Regions from separate parts of the Labrys methylaminiphilus subsp. lupini genome, predicted to be linked through region 2. Evidence: riboswitches for the same ligand, from Rfam matches in the RefSeq annotation. Region 2 holds a riboswitch; the other holds the start of a gene.

Region 1 (3,403 bases), 1.6 Mb from region 2:
GGGGCGCAGCAAGCGTCACCAGCACTGCCATGGCGGCGATCTGCAGCAAGGCCAGCACGGCGGCCCTGGCGAAGTCGGCATCGGAATGAATGGCCTGGTAGATGGCAACCTCGAAAGTGGCGCTGCCGGGGCCGCCTCCGAGCGTGAGGGGAATGGCGAAAGAGGTTGCGCAGGCGATGAAGATCAGGAGGGCCAGCGCCGGCAGGTCCCGCTGCAGCACTGGCCAGTCGATACGGCGAAAAATGGTTGAAGGCGGCAGGCCGAGCGAGGCCGCCAGCCGCCAATGCTCCCCCGGCACCGTCTCCAGTGCCGCGAGGAACACCCGGCTCGCGAAGGCTCCGTTGAAGAAGACATTCACCATCAGAATGCCGGTAAGCCCGTAGAGCGAGATGCCCGGCAGGCCGATGGCCCCCAGCACGGCGTTGACGATGCCGGCCCGGCCATAGATGCCGGCAAAGGCGAACACGGCCACGATCGAAGGCAGCGCGGCCGCGACGCCGAACAGAGCCAGCAGCAGGCGGCGCCCTGGGAATTGCCGCCGGGCCAGCGCCAGGGCAACCAACGCCCCGAACGACAACGACAGCAAGGTGGAGAGCAGCGCTTGATAGACGGTGAAGCCGGCAATCGAGACGAGATAGCCGACATTGCCCTGCCAGGCATCGCCGCCAGCCGCGAGGAACAGGCTGGCGAGCGCTGCGAGCACGAGCGCGGCAAGGGCGCCAAGGAGAATCAGGCCGGGCATTCAGGATGGAGCGCGCAACGCCCTCTCGCTTTCGTTGCCGTCACTTGGCCATGGCGGCCAGCCATTCGTCGATCCAGGCCTTGCGGTTCTCGGCGAGCTTGGCGGGATCGGCCATCAGGGCCTTGGCGGGAACGGCAACGGCCTTGAAGCTATCCGGGAGTCCTGCGACCGGTGTCCTGGCCGGATACATCCAGTTGGTCTCGGGCAGCGCAGCCTGGGCCTCATCCGAGAGCAGGAAGGTGAGGAATTGACGCCCGAGCTCCTGTTGCTTGGAACTCGCCACCACCCCGGCGACTTCGACCTGGGTCTGATGGCCTTCCGGGAACATCGCGGCCTTGTAGTTGGTCTTCTTCTCGGCGCCGATGTGATAGGCGGGCGAGGTCGAATAGGAGAGCACCATGTCGGCCTCCCCCTTCAGGAACAGGCCATAGGCTTCCGACCAGCCCGAGGTGACGGTGACGATGCGCGGCTTCAGCGACTTCCAGGCCTCGGGGGCCTTGTCGCCATAGACGGCCCTGACCCAGGCGAGCAGGCCGAGGCCCGGCGTGGAGGTGCGCGGATCCTCGATCACCAGCTTGGGGCCGTTCTTGTCGTCGACCAGTTCCTTCAGGCTGGCCGGCGGGGTCTTGAGCTTGTCGCTGTCATAAACGAAGGCGAAATAGCCCCAGTCATAGGGAATGAAGGTCTTGTTGGTCCAAGGTTCGGGCAGAGAGAGCTTCTCGGCTGCCACGCCATGCGGCACGAAAAGACCGGACTTTTCCGCCTCTCCCATCAGATTGTCGTCGAGACCGACGACAACATCCGCCTTGGTCGAGGCGCCTTCAAGCTTGAGCTTGGCGAAGAGAGCGCCGCCGTCATCGGCGGTGACATAGGTCAGTTTGCAGTTGCACTTGGCCTCGAAGGCGGTTTGCAGCGGCTTGCCGGGACCGTATTCGCTCGAAAAGCTCTCATAGGTGTAGACGGTGAGCACCGGCTTGTCCTCGGCCGAGGCCGTCGTGGCAACGGTGGCCAGTGCGAGAGCGGCGAGCAGTTTCCTCAGCATAGCGTCCTCCATGTCGAAAACGGTTCGATACGGACGACGGCGGTGAAGAAAATTGCGGTGAAGCTGAAAGCTTCGAAGCTCATCCCTCCGCCGGCACGACCCGGATCAGGTTCGATGGGTTAGACGAAGCTTGCGGCCACCGTCTTCTCAGCCCTTGCGGGCACCCCATGAGACGATTCCCGTGTTAGCGCTTTCCCGAGGCAAGGGAAAGCCCGTTTCGTGGCGGAGATCGCCCACGGCCGACAAGGTGCAAAACTGACGAGGTTTATCTGCCTGCCATCAAGCGATGCCGAGCTGGGCCGCTGCGAAGGGCCGAAGGCGCGGATCCTCATAATCGGGAATCGCCAGTTCCACGCCCGCAGCCAGCAGTGCCTTCTCGCTCATGCTGGTAGCAAGACCGATCACGGCAAGGCCCGCTGCCTTGCCGGCCGTGATACCCGAGCGTGAATCCTCGAAGGCCAGGCTGGAAGCAGCCATTCCCTGCAGGCGTTCCAGGCCAACGAGATAAGGATCCGGATGGGGCTTGGGATTGGTAACCTCGGCGCCGATCACTACGGTAGGGAAGCGCTCCACCAGGCCCAGATTGACGAGTTGATGCTCCGCATTGTCCCGCGGCGCATTGGTGACCACGCCGATCGGCACGCCGTTCTTTTCGAGCCAGTCGAGAAAATCCGTCAGCCCCTTTGCCGGCTTGAGCCCGACGAAGAGGCTGCGAAACATCGCCTCCTTGTCGTCGACGAGCTTGAGTGCGACATCCTCGTCCAGACCCTTCAGGAAGTTCCTGGCGAGCAGGCTGTTGGGCTGGCCCATGATCTCGGAAACATAGGTATCAAGGGAGAGTTCGATGCCATGTGGCGCCACCATCTCGCGCCAGGCCTCGTAATGCAGGTGATCGGCATCGACCAGAGTGCCATCGAGATCGAAAAGGGCAACGGACTTCACGAAGCAAAACCTTCCAAAACAGGCGAGAGCTGAGGCTCTTCGCGGAACTGCACGGCATGGAGGGCGGCATAGCGCCCCCCTTTGGCGAGCAGCTCTTCATGGCTGCCCTCCTCGACCAACCGACCGCCGTCGATCACGCAGATCTTGTCCGCCTCCTGGACGGTCTGCAGCCTGTGGGCGATCACCACGACGGTACGGCCAGCGCAGAGATCGTCCAGAGCGTTCTGGACGGCCTGCTCGGACTGGGAGTCGAGCGCGGCAGTGGCTTCGTCCAGGAGGATGACCGAGGCATCGCGCAGAATGGCGCGCGCAATCGCGATGCGGGCGCGCTGGCCGCCGGAGAGCTGCAGGCCGCGCTCACCGACCTCGGTGTCGTATTCTCGGTCGAAATCCACGATGAAATCATGGGCATGGGCTGCTTTGGCGGCGGCCTCGATCGCCTCCTGTGACGCGCCTGGCCGGCCGAAGGCGATGTTCTCCCGGATGGTTCCGGCGAACAGGAACACGTCCTGCCCGACATAGGCCATGGCGCTGCGCAGACTGGCGACGGAAACCGACGCGATATTCTGCTCATCGATGCGGATCGTCCCGGAGCCCGGTTCGTAGAAACGCAGGATCAGGTTGAGCACGGTCGACTTGCCGCTACCCGACGGCCCGACCAGGGCCGTGGTCTTGCC
Region 2 (3,403 bases):
CGTCGCGGGCGGGCGCGACCACCAGCGTGCCGCGCTGAACAGTTTCCCGCACATGGCGCGGCCACCAGGCGAGAGCGAGTTCGCCGCGCCGCTCGACCTCGACCTCGGCACTTTCCCGCTCGCACCAGGGCGCCAGCATGCCGCCGGCCAGCCAGGAACAGGCCTGGGCACCCAGGACCTCGCTGCGCTCCAGGATCTCGACCTCGGCACCTCGCGCCGCGCATTCCATTGCCGTAACGAGGCCGGCAACGCCGGCCCCGACAATGGTGATGCGCCGTCGTCCGTCACTCGGCCGGGACATAGAGGGCCCCGCCCTGTTCGAGGAATTCGCGCGATTTTTCCGCCATGCCCTGCCGTGCGGCTTCTTCCATCGCCCGGACTTCTTCTCGCAGATCCTGCGTGATCTTCATCGAGCAGAATTTCGGCCCGCACATCGAGCAGAAATGGGCGACCTTGTGCACGTCCTTGGGCAAGGTCTCGTCGTGATAGGCGCGCGCGGTATCCGGATCGAGGGAGAGGTTGAACTGGTCCTCCCAGCGGAAGTCGAAGCGCGCCTGCGACAGGGCATCGTCGCGGACCTTGGCCGCCGGATGGCCCTTGGCGAGGTCGGCGGCATGGGCGGCGATGCGATAGGTGATCACGCCGGTCTTGACGTCGTCGCGGTTGGGCAGGCCGAGATGCTCCTTGGGCGTGACGTAGCAGAGCATCGCGGTGCCGAACCAGCCGATCATCGCCGCACCGATGCCGGAGGTGATGTGGTCATAGCCCGGCGCGATGTCGGTGGTCAGCGGCCCGAGGGTGTAGAAGGGAGCCTCGCCGCAGGCGGCGAGCTGCTTGTCCATGTTCTGCTTGATCTTGTGCATCGGCACATGGCCCGGCCCCTCGATCATCACCTGGCAGCCCTTGTCCCAGGCGATCTTGGTCAACTCGCCCAGCGTCTCCAGTTCGGCGAACTGGGCGGCGTCGTTGGCATCGGCAATCGAGCCCGGACGCAAGCCGTCGCCGAGCGAGAAGGAGACGTCATAGCGGCGCATGATGTCGCAGATGTCGCCGAAATGCTCGTAGAGGAAGCTTTCGCGATGACCGGCCAGGCACCAGCGCGCCATGATCGAGCCGCCGCGCGAGACGATACCGGTGACCCGGCTGGCGGTGAGTGGAACATGGGCGAGGCGAACGCCGGCATGGATGGTGAAATAGTCGACGCCCTGCTCGGCCTGCTCGATCAGCGTGTCCTTGAACACCTCCCAATCGAGCTTCAAGGGATCGCCGTCGACCTTCTCCAGCGCCTGGTAGATCGGCACCGTGCCGATCGGCACCGGCGAGTTGCGCAGGATCCAGGAGCGGATGTTGTGGATGTTGCGCCCGGTGGAGAGGTCCATAACGGTGTCGGCGCCCCAGCGCGTGGCCCAGACCAGCTTCTCCACCTCCTCGGCGGCACCCGAGGTGACGGCTGAGTTGCCGATATTGGCGTTGACCTTCACCAGGAAGTTGCGGCCGATCACCATCGGCTCGAGTTCGAGATGGTTGATGTTGGCGGGCAGAATGGCCCGTCCCAGGGCGATCTCGTCGCGCACGAATTCCGGCGTGACGAATTCAGGGATGGCCGCGCCGAAATCCTCGCCATCGGCCCGGCGCTCGGCCGCGCCGTCCAAGGCTTTCTCGCGGGCGAGGTTTTCACGGAAGGCGGCGTAGACCATCTCCTCGGTGACGATGCCGGCCTTGGCGAACTCATATTGGGTGACGCGCTGGCCGTCGGCGCCCCGGCGCAGCTTACGATCAGCCGGGCAGGGTGCCACGAGCCTGTCGGCGGAGACATTGCCATTGTCCTCAGGTCTAACGGTGCGGCCATCGATCGCGCCGAAGCCGCGGCCGGCGATCCAGCTTTCGCGCAGGGTTGGCAGGCCCTGCTGCAGGTCGATGCTAGCGCTGTCCTCGGTATAGGGGCCGGAGGGATCGTAGACGCGGATCGGGGCGAGCGAAGCATCGCTCAGCGCGATCTCACGAAAGGGCACCCGCATCTGAGGATGCGAAGCGGGGGCCGCATAGACCTTGCGGGAGCCGGCGATGGGCCCCGTGGTCACGCTTTGCGGCGCGGCAATCTTGGTCTTGGGATTTTGGATGTTCATGGATCTCCTCCTCGTTGCGAGTCATGGAGATCCGGGGCGACGATTGTCTGGGCAGAACCGGCATCCCAGCCGATTCCGGGACCTGGAGCCAATTCCTAGCGCCAAAGCCCTGTTCCCGTCCCTTCGCCGGCATGACCCGGATCAGGTTCGAAGGGTTCGGCTCTAGGCCATCTCAGCCCCGCTTGCGCAGGACACCCCTCGGAACGATTCCAAGGTTAGACCCGGAATCGCCGGGCGTCCAGAGGGAAGGATTGTCGCATTATTTTGGAAGAAGGAGCGTTGCCACCCCTCATCCGCCTGCCGGCGCCTTCTCCCCTTGCGGGTATCGTCCACTCCACTTGGAGTGGACTGGGTGCCCCGAAGGGGCGGATGAGGGGCCGCTCTGCCCTATTTGGACTTCGGACCTCAACACCTTGAAAGAGCCGGGTCCGAAGACCCGCCCCTCCAAAGGACGACCTCACCCCCGCCAGGCAGCGGCGATCATGTCCGAGGCCTTCTCGGCGATCATCACCACGGGCGCATGGGTATTGCCGGAGACGATCGTCGGCATGATCGAGGCATCGGCGATGCGCAGGCCGGACATGCCGCGCAGGCGCAGCTCGGGGTCGACCACGGCCGCCGCGTCGGTGCCCATCCGCGCCGTTCCGACCGGGTGGAAGATGGTGGTGGCGATGTCGCCGGCGGCCTTGGCGAGATCGTCGGCCGACTGGATCGCCGGCCCCGGCTTCAGCTCCTCCGGCCGGAAGGCCTGCATGCGCCGGGTCGCCATCAGGCGGCGGGCCGCGCGGATCGAATCGGCCGCGACCGCACGGTCGCCTTCCGTGGAAAGGTAGTTCGGCGCGATTTCCGGATGGGTCTGGGCATCCGGCGAGACGATGCGGACATGGCCGCGTGCCTCCGGCCTGAGATTGCAGACCGAGACGGTGATGGCCGGAAAGGGATGGAGCGGAGACCCGAAGGCGTCGAGTGACAGAGGCTGGACATGGAACTCGATATTGGCGCTGCCAAAACGCGCATCCGACTTCATGAAGATGCCGAGCTGGCTCGGTGCCATCGCCATCGGCCCGGAGCGCTTGAGGACATAGGTGAGGGCGATCTCAGCCTTGCCCAGCAGCGAGGCCTGCCATTCGTTCAGGGTACGTGCGCCGCTGATCCTGAACACGGTGCGGATCTGCAGATGGTCCTGCAGGTTCTCGCCGACGCCGGGCGCATCCAGCACGAGGGGGATGCCGTGCCTGGCCAGCAGCCCCGCCGGACCAACGCCAGAAAGCTGCAGG

What was found. A riboswitch is a leader RNA that binds a small molecule or an ion and turns the genes downstream of it on or off. The one in region 2 is predicted to bind thiamine pyrophosphate.
Region 1: it holds a riboswitch for thiamine pyrophosphate, as region 2 does, so the genes downstream of both, thiB (thiamine ABC transporter substrate binding subunit) here and thiC (phosphomethylpyrimidine synthase ThiC) in region 2, are expected to answer to the same signal.

Annotation. Positions count from the first base shown of each region.
Region 1 is NZ_JBMDIH010000001.1:2,647,666-2,651,068, forward strand. Features, by position in the region: gene ACN6KF_RS12495 (ABC transporter permease subunit) at 1-742, opposite strand, end outside; gene thiB (thiamine ABC transporter substrate binding subunit) at 783-1,796, opposite strand; TPP riboswitch at 1,850-1,962, opposite strand; gene ACN6KF_RS12505 (HAD family hydrolase) at 2,064-2,726, opposite strand; gene ACN6KF_RS12510 (ABC transporter ATP-binding protein) at 2,723-3,403, opposite strand, start outside.
Region 2 is NZ_JBMDIH010000001.1:4,213,672-4,217,074, reverse strand. Features, by position in the region: gene thiO (glycine oxidase ThiO) at 1-301, opposite strand, end outside; gene thiC (phosphomethylpyrimidine synthase ThiC) at 285-2,126, opposite strand; TPP riboswitch at 2,228-2,335, opposite strand; gene ACN6KF_RS19905 (GMC family oxidoreductase) at 2,584-3,403, opposite strand, start outside.